Regions from separate parts of the Lysinibacillus sp. NPDC056232 genome, predicted to be linked through region 3. Evidence: riboswitches for the same ligand, from Rfam matches in the RefSeq annotation. Region 3 holds a riboswitch; each other region holds the start of a gene.

The links. A riboswitch is a leader RNA that binds a small molecule or an ion and turns the genes downstream of it on or off. The one in region 3 is predicted to bind lysine.
Region 1: linked by a shared signal. The riboswitch ahead of ACFCYJ_RS16755 (aspartate kinase) and the one ahead of ACFCYJ_RS13510 (transporter substrate-binding domain-containing protein) in region 3 are both predicted to bind lysine.
Region 2: linked by a shared signal. The riboswitch ahead of ACFCYJ_RS24955 (amino acid permease) and the one ahead of ACFCYJ_RS13510 (transporter substrate-binding domain-containing protein) in region 3 are both predicted to bind lysine.

What each region holds. Positions count from the first base shown of each region.
Region 1 covers NZ_JBHJTF010000023.1:40,154-46,851, reverse strand. The annotation lists gene ACFCYJ_RS16770 (hypothetical protein) at 1-9, opposite strand, end outside; gene ACFCYJ_RS16765 (methyl-accepting chemotaxis protein) at 210-1,469, opposite strand; gene ACFCYJ_RS16760 (hypothetical protein) at 1,629-1,799, shown strand; gene ACFCYJ_RS16755 (aspartate kinase) at 1,882-3,108, opposite strand; lysine riboswitch at 3,344-3,522, opposite strand; gene uvrC (excinuclease ABC subunit UvrC) at 3,648-5,438, opposite strand; gene trxA (thioredoxin) at 5,570-5,881, opposite strand; gene ACFCYJ_RS16740 (amino acid permease) at 6,006-6,698, opposite strand, start outside.
Region 2 covers NZ_JBHJTF010000055.1:2,784-9,481, forward strand. The annotation lists gene ACFCYJ_RS24945 (nitric oxide synthase oxygenase) at 1-155, shown strand, start outside; gene ACFCYJ_RS24950 (CynX/NimT family MFS transporter) at 234-1,442, opposite strand; lysine riboswitch at 1,618-1,794, shown strand; gene ACFCYJ_RS24955 (amino acid permease) at 1,881-3,341, shown strand; gene ACFCYJ_RS24960 (hypothetical protein) at 3,909-4,130, opposite strand; gene ACFCYJ_RS24965 (hypothetical protein) at 4,141-4,272, shown strand; gene ACFCYJ_RS24970 (response regulator transcription factor) at 4,463-5,155, shown strand; gene ACFCYJ_RS24975 (sensor histidine kinase) at 5,164-6,099, shown strand; gene ACFCYJ_RS24980 (ABC transporter ATP-binding protein) at 6,237-6,698, shown strand, end outside.
Region 3 covers NZ_JBHJTF010000016.1:39,650-46,347, reverse strand. The annotation lists gene ACFCYJ_RS13525 (2-oxoglutarate dehydrogenase E1 component) at 1-1,678, shown strand, start outside; gene odhB (2-oxoglutarate dehydrogenase complex dihydrolipoyllysine-residue succinyltransferase) at 1,770-2,990, shown strand; gene ACFCYJ_RS13515 (hypothetical protein) at 3,243-3,395, shown strand; lysine riboswitch at 3,651-3,836, shown strand; gene ACFCYJ_RS13510 (transporter substrate-binding domain-containing protein) at 3,952-4,818, shown strand; gene ACFCYJ_RS13505 (amino acid ABC transporter permease) at 5,004-5,729, shown strand; gene ACFCYJ_RS13500 (amino acid ABC transporter ATP-binding protein) at 5,742-6,473, shown strand.

The DNA.
Region 1 (6,698 bases), on a different contig from region 3:
GCGGCTCATCGGACGCCCCCAGGAAGCTCTGCTCTGCGCGAAAGCGAAGCGTCAGCGACAAAGCGCCCAGCTGGAACGGAAATCAACCCCTCACTTTGCTGAGAGCCAGAATTTATTTGATAGGACACCTTATTCATTGAAAAATAGTTTTTTCAACAACATGAAAAGATTGTCATTCCAAATTGATGAATGGCAATCCTTTTCTATATTTATAGTTGGCCATGTCTTTCTTTTAAAAGCACATCTATTAACGAAATAAACGCTTCTAAAATATTTAGTGAGTGTTGAATCATTTCCTCTAAGTTTATAATTGACAGTTCATTCACTAATTTTTGTGCGGCCCTATGTACTAATTCATGGGGTTGTTCTATATGTCGATATTCTGGTAAATTTCGAAATTCCTCAAAATGGCCATAATACCATTCCCCAAACTTACATTGATGATGCGTTTTTATAGTTTCTTTATGGCCAGCCTTTTGAATAGCATTTCGTAAAAAGCTAGCATGATCCATTAACCTTGCTGCCAATTGGCTCACTACCGTTTGCTCTTTGGGCTTACGGATTGTAGGTGCAATAGCTTTTAACATTTCAGATACTTGATTTTGTATTATTTCCGAGAAGTCACTAGTATGAGATAATTCAGTCGTTGTTTCCGCTAAACGACCTACAGCTATTACATTTTCTTCTGATGCAGCTGTCATTTGATGAATGCCATGTGCTGCTTCTTCAATATTTTTGCTTGTGACAGTCAAATTAGCAATATTGTTCTTCATGATGCTTAAAAAGTCAGTTAAATAATGTTCAACTTGTTTGATATTGTTTATTGTATTATGTAATTTCTTATCAATGACTGATCGAATCTTCGTCATTTCTTGCAATGAACCTTTCGAGCTGCTGGCTAACTTTCCTACTTCCATCGCGACAACATTAAATCCCTTTCCATGCTCGCCAGCACGTGCGGCTTCAATAGAGGCATTTAAGGATAGTAGTTGTGTTTGATCAGCAATCCCGGTTACGCTTTTACCAATATCATCCATTTTAGTCATTTCATTAGATAACTGCTCTGTTGAATGACCTCCTTTAGCCAACAACTCCTGAACCATTTCACCTTTTGAAATGGATGATTCCATTTCCTCTACAAGGAGTAATGAATGCTGTTTTATCTCTTGAATGTTTGCATTAACATTTTGCTCAACTGCAAGCATCTCTTCAGTATTTGACGACATTTCTTCACTCATTGCTGAAATATCCCCTACACCCGCTGAAACATTTTGAACCTTTAAAGCCGTTTGAAAATTAATTAGCTCCATATGCGCTAGGACAAAGTCTAAAATCGCATTTTTCACATCAATGCTTTCCTGCTCAAGTTCTAATTCCAGGATTCGCTTTTTTAATAATTGTATTTCTAAATCGTTGTTTCTCTCAACACCTTCATCTACTGGCTTTTGAAATAAACCGAACAATACCATACAAACTCCCACCTTCCACTTGGTAAAACATGTCACTTTTATTATATAACAATATAATTGGATAAAATATTAAATTGATCTGAACAAAAAAAGATGTGCCCATTCCAGAAGATTCATTCTAAGTGAAGTAGTTGATTGGAGTGGAGGCTGGGCTACTCCTTGGGGATCAGCGTCACAGATGAGACCCTGGAGCGAGCAAAGCGAGTGAAGTGGCTCATCGGACGCCCCCAGGAAGCTCTGCTCTGCGCGAAAGCGAAGCGTCAGCGGCAAAGAGCCCAGCCGGAACGGAAATCAACCCCTCGTTTTGCCATAGAACCCTACTTTATTTAATATGACATATTAATTTCATTGACATAATAGTTTTTCAACAACATGAAAAGATGTGCCTTTTACTGACACATCTTCTTCAACATTATATGTAAAGCGCTTGTTCTAAGTTAAATTCATCATGTAATGCATTTGCTGCATAAATCATTTCGTCCTGAGGAACAACGACAGACACTTTTATTTCAGAAGTACTGACCATTTTTACAGGGATACCTTCACGACGTAGACAATCAAACATACGGGCAGCCACCCCTGGATTAGATGCCATTCCTGAGCCAATAATAGAGACTTTTGCTAAGCCGATTTCAAAATCAGCAAAACTAAACCCTAGTGATAATTTGCTATCTTCTAGGACACGTAATGCATCGGCGAACTCCTCTTTTAAAATGGTAAACGATACAGTTGGCTTTAAGCCATCAATTATTGCTTGTACGATGATATCGACGTTTATGCGATTTTCTGCAAGTATTGTGAACATATCTGCTAACGAAGCATTAGAATAAGCATCATAACCCACCGTTAGGCGAATAACGTCTGACTCATAGGCAACACCACGTACAATTAAATTTTTCTCCATTTCAACTTCCTCCTTCAATAAAGTACCTACTGTATCTTTTTCGCTCGACCGAATGGTAACTGGGATTTGAAACTTCTTTGCTATTTCTACAGCCCGCGGGTGTAAAATTTGTGATCCTAAGTTTGATAGCTCTAGCATTTCATCATAGGAAATTTCTTTTAGCTTTCGTGCCCCAGCAATCTGACTTGGATCAGCTGTGTAGACTCCATCTACATTCGTGTAAATATCTACGCGCTCCGCTTCCAATGCTGCAGCAATAGCTATCGCCGTCGTTTCCGCACCACCTTTACCGAACGTCGTAATATTCCGAGAATTACAGATACCCTGTCCCTCTGCAACGACGACGATCTTCCCCTGCATAAAATGCTCTTCTATTCGACTAGCGTCTATCTCGTCAATACGTGCATTGCCATACATGACATCGGTTTGAATACCTACCTGCCAGCCTGTTAATGACACTGCCTCATATCCTTCTTCCTGCAAAGCAATCGCCACTAATGCACTTGATAGTTGTGAGCTTGTTGACAACAATGCGTCTAGTTCACGCTTAGACGCATTGTCTGATAGATCACGAGCCATCTTCCCTAATTCTTTAGACATCCCCCTCATTGCCGCAGTGACAACGACAATCTCAGTACCTCTTTCCTTTTCTGCAATCACCTTTTTCGCAACATCTTGAATGTGCTTTGTTGATGTTAATGTAGCACCACCAAATTTCATCACAATTCTCGCCATCCTTATCATTCTCCTTTGTATTTAATCATTTTGCTGATTATAAAGTAGCTATACTTTTGCCGCTCTTTACAAAGATAACGCTGCAAACTCAAAGCGACATTAAGTTATAGGGCTTGAACTAATACGGTTGGCATCACCTCTTACATAGTAGTAACTGCCTTGAAAGAAAGCTAAAAAGGCAGCTCCCACATAACGTGAAAGCTGCCTATAACATGTACAATAAAGTAACTTGCGCATGTGTGATAGCTCTCCGAAACGATTAGAATCGACAGTCTTACATCTCTTAAATGTAAAACCAGCACAGCATCGGAAACAACGATGCTCCACTTCGGCAAGATCCCCTTTCATACATTTTCACTGGACTTGTTCGTCCTCGAATGTACTACTCCTAAATCTTGCACCTCTATCATCACTAAATAGTGAATGTATTTAATTGAACCTTATAGTTTATGGATAAATAGAAACTACAAAAAACTAAGGCTCCGTACATAAACATTGCTATATTGAAGAACAATGTTATATACAACCTTAGCATACGTCTAATCCTTTGACAATGTCTCTTGTTGAAAATAAGCATGAATATTGCTAGCTAAATTAGCAGGCATCCCAGCTTCTTCTAACGCCTGTACACTTGCCTCACGAATTTTTTTGACAGAGCCAAAATGCTTAAGTAATTGCTGTTTTCGCTTTGGACCAACGCCCTCTATATGATCGAGGACAGATTGTATAGCATGCTTCTCGTGCTGCTGTCGTAAGAAGGTAATAGCAAAGCGGTGTACTTCGTCTTGAATTCGCTGCAGTAAATAGAAGCCATCACTTGTGCGCTTTAATGCAATGACTTCAGGTGGATCACCGAATAGAAGCTGTGACGTATTATGCTTTTCATCTTTTGCTAATCCGGCAATTGGAATGACAAGGCCGAGCTCATCCTCTAATACTTCTCTTGCAACTTCCATTTGCCCCTTCCCACCGTCAATTAGTACTAAATCTGGTAAAGGTAGACCTTCTTTTAATACGCGTGTGTAACGACGACGGATTACTTCCTGCATTGCCCCGTAATCATCGTGCTTGGCAGCTGTACGTGTTTTGTACTTTCGATACTCCTTCTTTGCGGGTTTTCCATCGATAAATACAACCATTGCAGATACAGCATCTGTCCCATGCATATGACTATTATCGAAAGCTTCAATCCGTAAAGGCGTAGAAATGCTCATAGCTTCACCAAGCGCCTCACATGCTCCTATAGTGCGTTCTTCCTGACGTTCAATAAGTTGGAACTTCGCTGCTACAGCAATTTCAGCATTTTTCGTCGCCAATTCAACTAGCTCTTTTTTTTGCCCACGTTTTGGTGTAAGTACCTTAACTTCTAATAATTCCGTTAAAATATCTGCATCAATAGATTGTGGGATAAAGATCTCCTTAGGCTTAATGTGCTCTAGCTTTTCGTAAAATCGTCCAACGAACGTTAAAAATTCCTCTTCTGCCTCTTGGTAAATTGGGAAAATCGAGACATCTCGCTCAATAAGCTTTCCTTGACGGACAAAGAAAACTTGAACACACATCCAGCCCTTCTCGACGGCATAGCCAAATACATCGCGGTTAGTTGTATCACTTGAGACGATTTTTTGCTTTTGCATGACTGTATCGATATGTGCAATTTGATCACGAAATTCCTTTGCACGCTCAAACTCTAAATTTTCTGCGGCCGCTAGCATTTTTACCTCTAGCTCCTTTTTGACTTCCTCAACCCCACCATTTAAAAATTTTGTCATATCCTCAATCATATCGTGGTAAACTTCAGCATCAATATCCTTCACACAAGGGGCTAGACATTGCCCCATGTGATAATACAAACAAACCTTGCTAGGGAGTTGTACACATTTTCGCAGAGGATATAAACGATCTAGCAGCTTTTTCGTCTCACTTGCTGCATACGCATTCGGATATGGACCAAAATATTTTGCCTTATCCTTTTTCACTTTTCGTGTTGTAATAAGGCGTGGGTGTTTTTCATTTGTAATTTTTAAATACGGATACGTTTTATCATCCGTCAGCATAATATTGTACTTCGGATCATGAAGTTTTATAAGATTAAGCTCTAAAATTAAAGCTTCAATATTGGAGGATGTCACAATGTACTCAAAATCTTCTATTTCGCTTACAAGTCTTTGTGTTTTCCCTTCATGCGTACCAGTAAAATACGAGCGTACTCGATTTTTCAGCACTTTTGCTTTCCCGACATAAATAATCGTTCCTTGTCGATCTTTCATCAAATAGCAGCCAGGCTGATCTGGTAAAATTTCAAGCTTTCGTTTAATTAAATCATTCATCGCCTACCTGCCCCCTTTTTGTTCAAACTAACATTCGTTCTTTACATGCATTATGATACTTATCTCTTTATTATATAACGAAAAAAAGCCAAGCACATCTATTGATGGCTCGACTCTTTTTTTCTTACAAATTAAGCATGTTTTGCGATAAATGCTTCTAACGCTTCTTTTGGTTGGAAACCAACAGTTTTATCTACTAATTCACCGTCTTTGAATAATAGTAATGATGGGATAGACATAATTTGGTATTGCGCTGCAGTACCTTGGTTGTTATCTACATCTACTTTTACAATTTTAGCCGCACTACCTGCAGCATCCATTTCTTCAAGAACTGGTCCAATCATTTTACATGGTCCGCACCAAGCAGCCCAAAAGTCTACTAGTACTAAACCTTCTTTAATATCGTCTTGGAAAGTTGCATCTGTTGCATGTACAATTGCCATTTGAAATCCTCCTTAAACTTACTATGTTTGTAGTATAGCATGGATAAATTCTCTTGAGCGAACAATCTGCCTAGTATGCATAATTTATGAAAAACAAGGTCGAAAATGGCATTAAGTTGATTTGTTATTTAGCCTCATTTTCTTGAAAACGACCTTTAAAGACATACGTTAACGTAATAAAGAGATAAATAGCTAATGTAATACCTGTTACGATAATAGATGTTGTAAAAATAATACCAATTAGGATTGCACTTAACGCAATAATAGCTATCCAAGTTGTATACGGGAACCATTTTACTGCATAGGTACTTGTTTTTTCCGGCTGTTTTTTACGCGATTTCAAATGCGCAATCGCAATAATTAGCCAAATAAATAACACGGTATATCCAAGTGAACCCATTAGGAAATCAAAAGTTTTGCTTCCCGCAAATAAAGAAAATATTACAGCTATATATAAAGCGAACGTACACATTAATATGGCATATACAGGAACTTTTCTTTTTGATAAATGGGCAAAGATTTTAGGAACACGCCCGTCCACAGCTTGTGTATAGAGAACACGTGATGAACCATAAAGTCCCGAGTTCATTGATGAAATAATGGCAAGTAAAACAACAGCGTTCATAATATGGTCAGCACCAGGAATCCCAATCATTTTAAAAACCATTACAAACGGACTTTCTGGCACCCCATTTACTTCATTCCAAGGAATCAAACTAACGATAATAAAGAAAGGAATTAAATAAAAAGTCACGATACGTACTAATGTACTGCGAACAGCTTTTGGCACTACTTTCTCTGGATTTTTCGTTTCAGC
Region 2 (6,698 bases), on a different contig from region 3:
TTGAGGAAGCAGAAGCAGCAGCTAATCGTGAGGTTACAGGCAATTGGACATGGTTGATTCCACCCCTTTCTCCAGCTACAACTCATATTTACCATAAGCCTTATGTTAATGTTTACAATACACCGAACTATTTTTATCAGAAACCACCTTACTAATAGAGAAAGGCAGCTCACGTTAACTTATTTCAGCGGGTGTCCAAACATTTGCTGAAATAAGATCATGAGCTACCTTTTTTAATTTACATATTCATTTTTAGAAGCCCTAAATGAACATAAGAAGAGTATCAATACTACGACAACAAATAACCAACCAGCCGTATTCCAGCCACCAAATAAATCATGCAAATAACCAAATAAGATTGGACCGATTGCGGCTAATAAATACCCTAATGATTGCGCAAAACCTGATAAATCAGCTGCTTCAAAAGCGGTACGGGTACGTAATGTAAAGAACATCATCGCTAATGAGAATGAAGCTCCTCCGGCTAAGCCTAGTAGCACCATCCAAAGTATAGCGAGGTTTGTCCATTCCATCACTAGTCCGATAAAGCCAATTAAGTAAAATGCCGTAAACATGAATACGAGAGGTCGTTGAGATGTCATTTTACTAGCGATAATAGGCACCGCTAAAGCCATTGGGACTTGTGAAAATTGCATGATGGAAAACATCCATCCTGCACGATCTGCAGCTAATCCTTGTGCTATAAATATTTCAGGAATCCAAGCAGCGGTTGTATAGAATAATAATGACTGAAATCCCATAGTTCCCGCTACTGCCCAAGTAACAGGTGATTTCCATAAAGGTGTACGTTCTTTCGTAGTTTTAACATTAGGTTCAGGCTTATTAAATTTCAACTGTGGAATCCATATTAAAATAGTTAACGCCACGAGAACAAGTGCGACTGCCAGTGCACCTTGCCAGCCAATTGATGAATGGGCAACAGGATAGCTAATACCAGCACCGAGTCCAGCTGTCAAATTCATCGACATTGTGAAAAATGCCATAAGTAAACCTACGTGAAAGGGAAACTTCAGTTTAAGCAATCCTGGAATAAGTACGTTACCGAATGAAATGGCTATACCAATTAGCGCAGTACCAAATACGAGCAAACTAGTTGTTCCGAGGGAGCGTATTACAATCCCTAACGCCAAAAGAATAGTCGATAAAAATAATGTTAGTTCTAGCCCGATTTTACGTGCGACAATTGGTACAAAAGGTGAGATGATTGCAAATGCTAACAATGGGATTGTTGTTAGAAAGCCCGCTAGTACATTGGATATGCCGAGGTCTTCGCGGATAAAGGAAATAATAGGTCCAACAACTGTTAGCGGCATCCGTAATGTCGAGGCAATACAAATTACGCCGATAACTAATAATAAGGTTGTACCTTTCCAATTAATTTTCCTGCTAGGATAAGTATCGGTATGTTCATGAGTAGCCAAATAAATCCCCCCTGTTAGAACAATTATGATTGAACCACTATACCACTTTATCACAATAATAAAAATAGTAGAAAATTCATAAAATATAGAATGTTACTTGAGTTATTGAAATGTCATAGGTTGTATGTTAGAATAATATCCATCGTAAATTTAATAATTATATGCCTCATGTTTATAATGAGGTAGAGGTCGCGGTATTTAAGAGTATGCTAATGGAAATGACAAGCATTAGAGATATTAGTTGAAAGGAAATACTGCCGAAGTGTGAGGGGACTTGAAAACCTCATGCTGGGGCTGTCTCCGAAAGGAACAGAACTGTCACGTTTGAACAACGTGTTGAGCTATCATTTTGAAAGAACAGAGGATTTACTTAGCCATCACAGCAACGTTCATGTGATGGCATTTTTTTGCCTCTTATAAAAGGAAGGAAGCTATATCATGAGTGAAATAAAAGTCAATCAGCTCGGCCATAAAGCGCCTAAGCTGAAAAAGGAATTAAAAAGCCGTCATATTACAATGATTTCATTGGGCGGTACAATCGGTACAGGATTGTTCTTAGCTAGTGGTGGTGCCATTGCACAAGCAGGCCCTGGCGGTGCACTACTCGCCTATGCATTAATCGGTATCATGGTGTATTTTTTAATGACGAGCTTAGGCGAAATGGCAGCTTATATGCCATCATCGGGTTCATTTAGTACGTATGCTACAAAATTTGTAGACCCAGCTCTAGGCTTTGCGCTTGGCTGGAACTACTGGTACAACTGGGCAATTACAATTGCGGCAGAAATTTCTGCTGTATCATTAATTATGAAATATTGGTTCCCAGATAGCTCATCAGCACTTTGGACTGTTTTATTTATTGCTGTCGTTTTAACGTTCAATCTATTATCGGTAAAAAGCTATGGTGAAAGTGAATATTGGTTTGCCATGATAAAGGTTGTAACTGTCATCATTTTTATTATTATCAGTTTCCTAATGATTTTTGGTATTTTAGGAGGAAACGCTCCGGTAGGCTTTACGAATTTCTTTATCAGTGATGGACCATTCCACGGTGGATTTCTTGCTACATTTGGTATTTTCTTAGCTGCTGGATTCTCGTTCCAAGGGACAGAGCTACTTGGAATAACAGCAGGTGAAACAGATGATCCTGGTAAAAATATTCCGAAAGCTGTTAAGTCTGTTTTCTGGAGAATTCTTTTATTCTATATTTTAGCGATCGGTGCAATTGGGCTGCTGATTCCATTTACAGACTCACGTTTGCTATCTGAAGATATCGCTGTTTCACCATTTACACTGGTGTTCGACCGTTTAGGAATTGCCTTTGCTGCTTCATTGATGAATGCTATCATTTTAACGGCAATGCTGTCAGCAGGGAATTCAGGGCTGTACGCATCTTCTCGTATGCTTTGGCAATTGGCAGTAGATGGACATGCACCGAAATTTTTCGCTAAACTAAGCCGTCGAGGTATTCCGATTTACGCATTACTGGCGACTTTAGCTGTAGGCTCCCTAGCATTTTTAGCTTCATTCTTTGGTGATGGTGTAGTCTACATGTGGCTTCTAAATGCCTCTGGGATGTCTGGCTTCATTGCTTGGCTAGGAATTGCATTTAGCCATTACCGTTTCCGTCGAGCATTCGAGGTACAGGGATTAGATCCGAAATTGCTGCCGTATAAAGCAAGGCTATTCCCATTCGGCCCGCTATTTGCCTTTACGGTTTGTATGATTGTTGTTATTGGACAAAACTACAATGCCTTTATGGGTAATACAATAGACTGGTATGGAGTCCTTGTCTCCTATATCGGTATTCCACTGTTCTTATTCTTATGGCTTGGCTATAAAATCAAGCATAAAACAAAAATGCATCCATTAGAGCAATGTGATTTAAAAGTCGAATAATAAAAAATAAAACTGTCCTGTGAGTCATATAAAATGCTTGCAGGGCAGTTTTTTAAGTTAAAAAATATGAATAAATTTGTAACCTCAGAAGTACAATCTTGTCAGAAAAAATACTACAATGAACGATTAATCTTTAAGCGCCAAAACCTCGTATCCCCATAATAGCAATCATCGATCCGTAGACTACAAGAATAAGAAAAATGATGAGTAATCCTAAATATTTAGAAATACCCGGTTGTTTTGATTTAATTCCGGATATTCCAAAATAAATACTTATTATCCAGAGTAGGGCACCTACATAAAAGTAAATCCTAAAAATACCGTTCTTACTTAATGAACTAGCATAAAACAATAACACCCCGATAATACAAAATGCAATAGAAAAAAACTGTAATGCCTTCTAAAAGTCATTTCTCCAGTCCTTTCTAAATTATTTTGATTATTGCTAACAATATACCAACCAATACAGTATGACAAATCTGCATTTTAGGCTTCAGATAAAATTACTGGAGAGAATAAAAAGGGGACTTTAGTTTCTCGAATCGTCCCCACTTTTGGTGCACAACCTTAATATGGTAAAATGATAGATAAATAACACATCATCAAATTTTGGGTAGGACATTTGTTGAAACGTATACCATGCATATAAGTTGATTGGAGTGGAGGCTGGGCGACTCCTTGGGGATTAGCGATAGAGGAACGAAGGCTAAAACCATCACGTCCTGTGATAACGCCTTCGTGACCAACATCCTGCTGCTGACGCTTCGTTAGCACTACGCTTTCGCGCAAAAAACATCTGTTGCCCCAAGCGGATCATCGGACGCCCCCAGGAAGCTCTGCTCTGCGCGAAAGCGAAGCGTCAGCGGCAAATGTTTTATCTGTGCGAAAGCGAAGCGGCAGCAACAAATGTTTTATCTGTGCGAAAGCGTAGCGACAGCAACAAATGTTTTATCTGTGCGAAAGCGTAGCGACAGCAACAAATGTTTTATCTGTGCGAAAGCGTAGCGACAGCAACAACAAAGCGCCCAGCTGGAACGGAAATCAACCCCTCTTTGTGGTGATGATCATAGTAATGACAAGTCATATACAGACTGCTTTATATTAGGAAGAGGTGCATGAACGTGCAAAAGCATATTTTACTAGTAGAAGATGACGAAGCTATTCGTGAAATGGTAGAAAGCTATTTAACAATGGAGGGATTCCATGTTACCACTGCAGTAAATGGAGAAGAAGCCTTACAACATTGTTTAAACAATCCCTTTGATTTAGTGATCTTGGATATTATGATACCGAAATTGAATGGATTAGAAGTTTTAAAGATTATACGAGAGCAAGCATCACTTCCAATTATCATTATGTCAGCCAAGGATAGTGATGTTGATAAAGCGTTAGGATTAGGATTAGGGGCAGATGATTATATTGCCAAGCCGTTCTCGATGCTGGAATTTTCGGCACGTGTTAAAGCCGCAATTCGAAGAGCTACGAAATACTCCAGTCAAGTAGAGGATAAGACAGATTTGGTAGAGATAGATAACTTATCGATAGACCTTGTTAATTTTTCAGTTGAGAAGAATGGACAACAAGTAAAGCTCACATCAAAGGAGTTTGCTATCTTAAAATTATTCGTGACAAATCGTAATCGAGTTTTTACAAAGCAGCAAATTTATCAATTGATTTGGAATGATGCTTACTATGGAGATGAAAATATTATTAATGTACATATAAGAAGATTGCGCGAAAAAATTGAAGACGATCCATCCAATCCTAGGTATATTAAAACGCTTTGGGGAATCGGCTATAAATTTGAAGGGTAAACATCATGATGATTATATTTCTATTATTGATTATTGTGTTACTCGTAGGCATTATTATTTTTCAAGTGAGAGCAAAAAAACAACAAGATACTACGATTCAATACATGCATCAAAAACTGCAAGTAATCATTGATGAACAGTCGAGCGAAAAGGTTTTAGTATCGACAGCTAATCAAGAATTACAGCAGTTACTGATTGCGATGAATGCATTGTTAGACCACAATCAAAAAGTGTTGGTAACGCATCGAAAAATGGAAAGCTCCATGAAAAAGATGTTGGCCAATATATCACATGATCTTAAAACACCTTTAACAGTTGTACTAGGTTATACGGAAATGCTTCAGCTTAATCAGGCACTTAGTGACGAGGAGCGGCAACGATTACTCACTGGCGTTCATTCGAAAACATTGGAAGTATTAAAAATAATCCATACATTTTTTGATCTGGCAAAATTGGAGGCTGGAGATACAGATTATCCAATGACGAAAATTAATGTAAGTGAAATTTGCCGGAAAAATATTTTATCATTTTACGATATGGTCACATCTATCGGATTAGAGATTGATATAGCATTACCAGAGATATCCTTGTATGCACTTGGCAATGAAGAAGCGTTAGATAGGGTTCTGAATAATTTATTGTCAAATGCTATTGCCTATGGGGCGGCAGGAAACATCATTGGGCTTACAGTAAGAAATGATGATACGAATATTTTTATTGATGTATGGGATCGTGGTAAGGGGATTGACGAATATCATATTGATAATGTTTTTGAAAGAATGTATACGCTTGAGGATTCCAGAAATAAATCCTTCCAAGGGAGTGGTCTTGGCTTAACGATTACAAAACGTCTAGTAGAATTAATGGAGGGCTCCATCCATCTTTCCAGTATCACATATGAGAAGACTATTTTTACAGTTTCTTTAAAACGAATGACATACTGAACAGTCATGCTTGTAGAGCATTTTAATTGCTTTACAAGCTTTTCTTATACGCTTAAGAAATTTGTAAGAATCAAGTAATAAATTAGAGAGTTTCATTTTTTATAATAAGGATAGTTAAATTTAAGGGAGAGATTTACATGACATATATTGTGAAGACAAATCAGCTTACGAAAGTGTTTGAGGGGAAAGAAGTCGTTTCGGCTGTTACTATGCATGTGAAAAAGGGAGAGATATACGGTTTTTTAGGTCCTAATGGTGCAGGGAAAACGACAGTCATGAAAATGCTGACTAACCTTACGAAGCCAACGAGTGGAGATATTGAAATCTTTGGTGAGAAATTACACGACCGCTCATATGAAGTGCTGAAAAGGATGGGGACGATTATTGAATATCCGATTTTTTATGAAGATTTAACAGCACTGGAAACCTTAGAATTACATTGCGAATATATGGGCTATTATGACAAGAAAGAGATTGCGCATGTTCTAGATTTAGTAAAACTAACAAATACGGAGAATAAGCGTGTGAAAGACTTTTCCCTAGGGATGAAACAACGATTGGGTATTGCACGTGCAATTATTACGAAGCCGGAATTACTT
Region 3 (6,698 bases):
TGGTACAGTTCACATCATTGCTAATAACATGATTGGATTTACAACTGAACTACAAGACTCTCGTTCATCTGTTTACTCTTCTGACCCTGCAAAAGGTTATGAAGTACCAGTTGTGCATGTAAATGCAGATAGCCCTGAGTCTGTAACTTTAGTAGGTCGTTTCGCAGCTAGCTACCGTCAAAAATTCGGTAAAGATATCATCGTTGACCTTATCGGTTACCGTCGTCATGGTCACAACGAAACGGATGATCCAACTGTAACAAACCCTGAAACATATAAATTAGTTTCTAAACATGAGCCAGTTCGTGCTTTATACGGCGCTCAATTAGCAGCTGAGGGTGTAGTTTCTGCTGATGAAGTAGCAGCTTTAGATAAAGCTATTTATGCAGAAATGCAAGCGGCATATGATCATGTAAAAGAAATGGCAGATAAAGATGAACATAAACATTTAGAAATGCCAGAAGAATTAAAAGTAGAATTCCCACAAATTGATACAGCAGTTGGTGCGGAACGTCTAGGAAAAATTAATGAAGAGCTTTTAGTATTTGAAGAAAACTTTGAACCACAGAAAAAACTTGGCAAAATTTTAGAAAAACGCCGTGATGCATTTGCTTCTGCAAAAATCGACTGGGGTCATGCAGAAACTTTAGCTTATGCAACAATTATTCAAGATGGCACACCAGTACGTTTTACAGGTCAAGATGCACAACGTGGTACGTTCTCTCAACGTCACTTAGTGTTACATGACAAAAACAATGGTAATTTATTCACGCCACTTCACCATATTTCAGGTGCAAATGCATCATTTTCAGTACACAACTCTCCACTTACAGAAGCTGGGGTAGTGGGCTTTGAATATGGTTACAATTTAGAAAATGGCCATGTATTATCAGTTTGGGAAGCTCAATTTGGTGACTTTGCTAACATGGCACAAGTTATGTTTGATAACTTTATTTCAGGTGCACGTGCTAAATGGGGTCAAAAATCTGGTCTAGTTATTCTTTTACCACATGGTTATGAAGGTCAAGGTCCAGAACACTCTTCAAGCCGTATGGAACGTTACTTACAAATGTCAGCTGAAAATAACTGGTTCGTAGCAAACTGCTCAAACGCAGGTAACTACTACCACTTATTACGTCGTCAAGCAGCATTATTAGGTACAGAAGGCGTTCGCCCACTTGTAGTTGTATCACCTAAGTACTTACTTCGTCACCCATTAGCTGCAGCAAATGCTGATCAATTAGCAAATGGCTCATTCCAAGAAGTAATGGAACAACCAGGTCTAGGTTCAAAAACTGAAGCTGTAGAACGCATTGTATTAGGTTCAGGTAAAGTAATGATCGACATTGCAGACCGTATTAAAGATGGTGAAGGCTTCGATCACCTACACATTGCTCGTGTAGAACAACTTTACCCATTCCCAAAAGAGCAAGTTGCTGGTATTATTGCAAAGTATCCTAATGTTAAAGAAATCGTTTGGGTACAAGAAGAACCTAAAAACCAAGGTTCTTGGAATTATGCATTAGAAACATTACACGACCTTTCAGAAGGTAAAAAGCTACGTTATGTAGGCCGTCCTGCAATGAGCTCGACTTCTGAAGGTGATGCAGATTCTCATAAAGCAGCTCAAGCCGCACTTGTAGAAGAAGCAGTTTCTGAGCCTGTAAAGGTTAAATAATCACATATTAAATTTTTGAGAGCCGGGCTACTTGCTGAGGCAGTAGCCCTTTTATGTGCATAATGCACGTTAATTAAAGGAGGAAATGAAAGTGGCTGAAATTAAAGTCCCTGAATTAGCAGAATCGATTACAGAAGGTAGTATCGCACAATGGGTAAAAAAAGTGGGCGATCGCGTTGAAAAAGGTGAATTCATCGTTGAACTTGAAACAGACAAAGTAAACGCTGAAATCATTTCTGAAGAAGCGGGAGTTTTAACTCAAATTTTAGCTGAAGAAGGCGATACTGTACTTGTTGGTCAAGTAATCGCAGTAGTAGAAGCTGGCGAAGGTGCAGCACCTGCTCCAGCGGCACCAGTTGCAGCAGCAGCAGCACCACAAGCGGCACCTGCTCCAGTTGCAGCAGCTCCAGTTGTAGAAGAAACTACTGGTGAGCGTGTAATCGCATCTCCAGCAGCTCGTAAACTTGCTCGTGAAAAAGGTATTGACCTTGCTGCTGTATCTCCAGTAGATCCACAAGGCCGTGTACGTGTACAAGACGTAGCAGCTCATGGTACAGCTCCAGTAGCAGCACCAGTAGCAGCAGCACCTAAAGCAGTTGTAGCTGTAGATGATTCACGTGTAACAATTGAAAAAATGAGCCGTCGTCGCCAAACAATTGCAAAACGCTTACTTGAAGTAAAACAATCTACAGCAATGTTAACTACATTCAACGAAGTAGATATGACAAACGTTATGGCTTTACGCTCTCGTAAAAAAGACCAATTCTTCGAGTCAACTGGCTCTAAACTTGGTTTCATGTCATTCTTCACAAAAGCTGTAGTTGCAGCGCTTAAAAAATACCCATATGTGAACGCACAAATCAATGGTGATGAAATTCACTTAAACAACTTCTTTGATATCGGTGTAGCTGTATCAACAGAAGAAGGTTTAGTAGTACCGGTTGTACGTGACGCTGACCGCAAAAACTTTGCTGAAATTGAAGATTCAATTGCAGACCTAGCTAAAAAAGCACGCGACAAAAAATTAGGTTTATCTGATCTTCAAGGTGGCTCATTCACAATTACAAATGGTGGTGTATTCGGTTCATTAATGTCTACACCTATCATGAATGGTACACAAGCTGGTATCCTTGGTATGCATACTATCAAAAAACGTCCAGTTGAAGTGAATGGTGAAGTAGAAATTCGCCCAATGATGTACTTAGCTCTTTCTTATGACCACCGTATTATCGATGGTAAAGATTCTGTAGGCTTCCTTAAAACTGTTAAAGAACTACTTGAAAACCCAGAAGATTTATTATTAAATTCTTAATACCTGAGTTTGTTAAAACCTTGCGAAACATTTTTTCGCAAGGTTTTTTCTTTTTATGGAACATTTGAGGAAGTGAAGGTTAAAGTAATCTGAACAATGGAAACGAAGCGACGGAAAGAAGAGCCGAAGTGACGGAAAGAGAAGCTGAAATGACGGATAAAAGAGCCAAAGAGACGGATAGGACTCGAAGCGACGGAAAGAAGGGCTGAAGCGACGGATAGAGGAGGCGAAACGACGGATAAAAGAGCCAAAGTGACAGAAAGAGGAGATGAAGCGACGGATAAAAGAGCCAAAGTGACGGATAGGAAACGAAGCGACGGAAGAAGAGCCGAAGTGACGGATAAAAGAGCCAAAGTGACGAATAAAGCAGCCGAAACGACGCATAGGAAACGAATCAATGGATAGGTTATCCCAACGTTTGCGAAAGTTTCACAAAGATGCGTATAGTGCAAAGGCTATTATCTTTACTGATCAACAATTTCTTTTGAATTAATAGAAAGTAAGTTAAGTATTAATTATTTGCGGATTTTCTTTAAAAAGGATAAAAAACCCTAATATTGTAATTAGTCAGAAAAGTAATAAAATTATCTTGACGAATAAGTTAGTTTTATAGTAGTATCTTAATAATCAATTAAATATTCAAACCTCACGTTTTTTCTATTGTGAGGTAGAGGCGCGGTATTTATTAGTTCATTGTTGAGTAAAAGCAAGCGAAGACGCAATGAAGAAGGATCTATCGCCGAAGTGTAAAAGGAGCTCGTACTTTTATGCTGGGTCTGCAGTGAATAAGTGCAGGACTGTCCTAGTAGATTTTTTCCAGGTTTACTAGGTTGTGCTATCTCGGAATGATGGAATTATAGTGAGGATTTGGGCAACTGTTGAAAAGTAAGACCTAAGTTCAGAGCTTAGGCTTTTTTAGTACAGTTGTCTTATTTTTTTACAGAAAAAGGGGGAGTTTTACATGAAAAGAAAATGGTTAGTAGTAATGTTGACCGTAGTGACTGCAATTTTGCTAGCTGCATGTGGTACTAGTGACAAGAAGGAGCCATCGTCATCTAGTAATGACGGGGGCAATACGAGTAACGAGGAAGCTGGCGGCGAATTCCGTATTGGGATGGAAGCAAGTTATGCTCCGTTTAACTGGACGCAGCAAGGTGATGCAAATGGCGCAGTAAAAATTGCCGATAATGCAGAATATGCAGGCGGTTATGATGTACAAATGGCGAAAAAAATAGCTGAAGGCTTAGGAAAAGAATTGGTTATCGTAAAATTGGAATGGGATGGCTTAGTACCAGCTCTACAATCAAATAAAATCGATGCTATCATTGCAGGTATGTCACCTACTGAAGAACGTAAGCAAACGATCGACTTCACAGAAAACTACTATACGTCTGATTTTGTAATGGTTATTAAAAAAGGTAGTAAATATGAAAAAGCAACATCTATCCAAGATTTCTCTGGTGCAAAAATCACATCACAGTTAAATACATCTAACTACACTGTTATTGATCAAATCAAAGATGTAAAAAAACAAACAGCAATGGATAGCTTCCCAGCAATGCGAGTAGCATTAGAAGCTGGAAAAATTGATGGCTACGTAGCAGAACGTCCAGAAGGTATTTCCGCTGCTGCTGCAAACGATAAATTCACATATGTAAAATTTGAAGAAGGCTTCGATACAGATATTTCAAATACATCAATCGCAGTTGGTTTACGTAAAGGTGATGCAAATCTTGAAAAGATTAATGAAATCTTAAAAGGTATTTCTGAAGATGATCGCCAAAAAATTATGGAAGAAGCCATTCACCAACAACCAGCAGCACAATAATATGATTGCGCGGGCTAGCTGCTAGTCCGTGCAATATCATTATACTATATTAGAATCTTTCTAAATAATAATAATGTCTTAGCTAATTGTTTCATATGATAAAAGAAACAGGGGCCCAATGAAAATGGTAGATAGCTAAGACGATTGTAAAGAAAAAGCAACATGACGTTGTTAGGAGGTACATCATGAGTCTTGAATGGATTATTTCTATAATTGAGAACAACTGGCAAATGTTTTTACGAGGTGCGTATTATACATTACTTATTTCAATTAGTAGTACAATTATTGGTGCACTTATCGGATTTTTCATCGGAATTATGCATACCATTAAAGTTCGTAAAAAGGGTGTAAAATTTTATAGCTTAAAACTCATTAATTTTATACTAACATGCTATGTCGAATTCTTCCGTGGTACACCAATGATTGTACAAGCAATGGTTGTATTTTACGGCTTAGATATAGCATTTGGTATTGATATGCACTTTATTACGGCAGGTATTTTAGTTGTTTCACTAAATACAGGCGCTTATATGGCAGAAATCGTGCGTGGTGGCATTGTTTCCATTGATCAAGGGCAGTACGAGGCTGCATCGGCAATTGGTATGAATCATGTTCAAATCATGCTACATGTTGTATTACCACAAGTTGCCCGAAATATATTGCCTGCAACAGGTAACCAATTAATTATGAACATTAAAGATACAGCAGTTTTAAACGTTATTGGGGTTACGGAATTATTCTTCCAAACAAAGTCGATTGCAGGTAATAACTTCCGCTATTTCGAATCCTTCTTCGTAGCATGTGTCCTTTATTTCATCATGACATTCACAGCATCAAGAATTTTACTGTATGTAGAAAAACGGCTGGATGGACAAGATGCCTACCAAAAAGAACAGAAAGAAGTAGTATAGGGGGGCTCATAAATGACAGTTATTAAAATAGAGCATTTAAGTAAATCATTTGGGCGTAACGAAGTGTTAAAGGATGTAAATTTCCAAGTAGAAAAGGGCGAAGTTGTCTGCTTAATCGGTTCTTCAGGATCTGGTAAATCAACATTACTACGCTGCATTAATTTACTGGAAACACCAAGTGGCGGTCAAATTATTTACAAAGGTGAAGATATTTTAGATGAAAAACATAATATCCAGGAATACCGTACACATTTAGGCATGGTATTCCAGCAATTTAACCTATTCAACAATCATAATGTGCTGAAAAATTGCACAGTTGGTCAAATGAAAGTATTAAAGCGTTCGAAGGCAGAAGCCGATGAAATAGCGCTAAAATATTTACAAATTGTTGGTATGGATCAATACGTCAATGCCAAGCCACGACAGCTATCTGGCGGTCAAAAACAACGTGTAGCGATTGCACGAGCATTGTCAATGAGCCCAGAAGTAATGCTGTTTGATGAACCGACGTCAGCCCTTGACCCAGAAATGGTGGGGGAAGTTTTAAAGGTAATGCGTCAGCTAGCAGATTCCGGAAATACGATGTTAATCGTTACACATGAAATGGAATTTGCCAAAGAAGTAGCAGATCGCGTTGTCTTTATGGATAAAGGTGTTATTGTAGAGGAAGGCCCTCCAGCACAGGTTTTAGTAAACCCTCAGCATGAACGGACAAAAGAGTTTTTAAAACGGACATTAAAATAAAGTTCGGTTACAATAACAAAAAAAGTGAGTCCAAATTAATGGGCTCACTTATTTTCTAGAATTCCATTCTGCGTATATAATAAAGCAAATTGCAAATGCAACGGCTAGTATAAAAAACCATTGCGGTACACTACCAAAACTCATGTTAACACCTCTAAGTAAAATTTTTATTAGTTATCTTCATTTATTAGGGGACTCCCAACTCTGCATGTAATGGGATGAGAC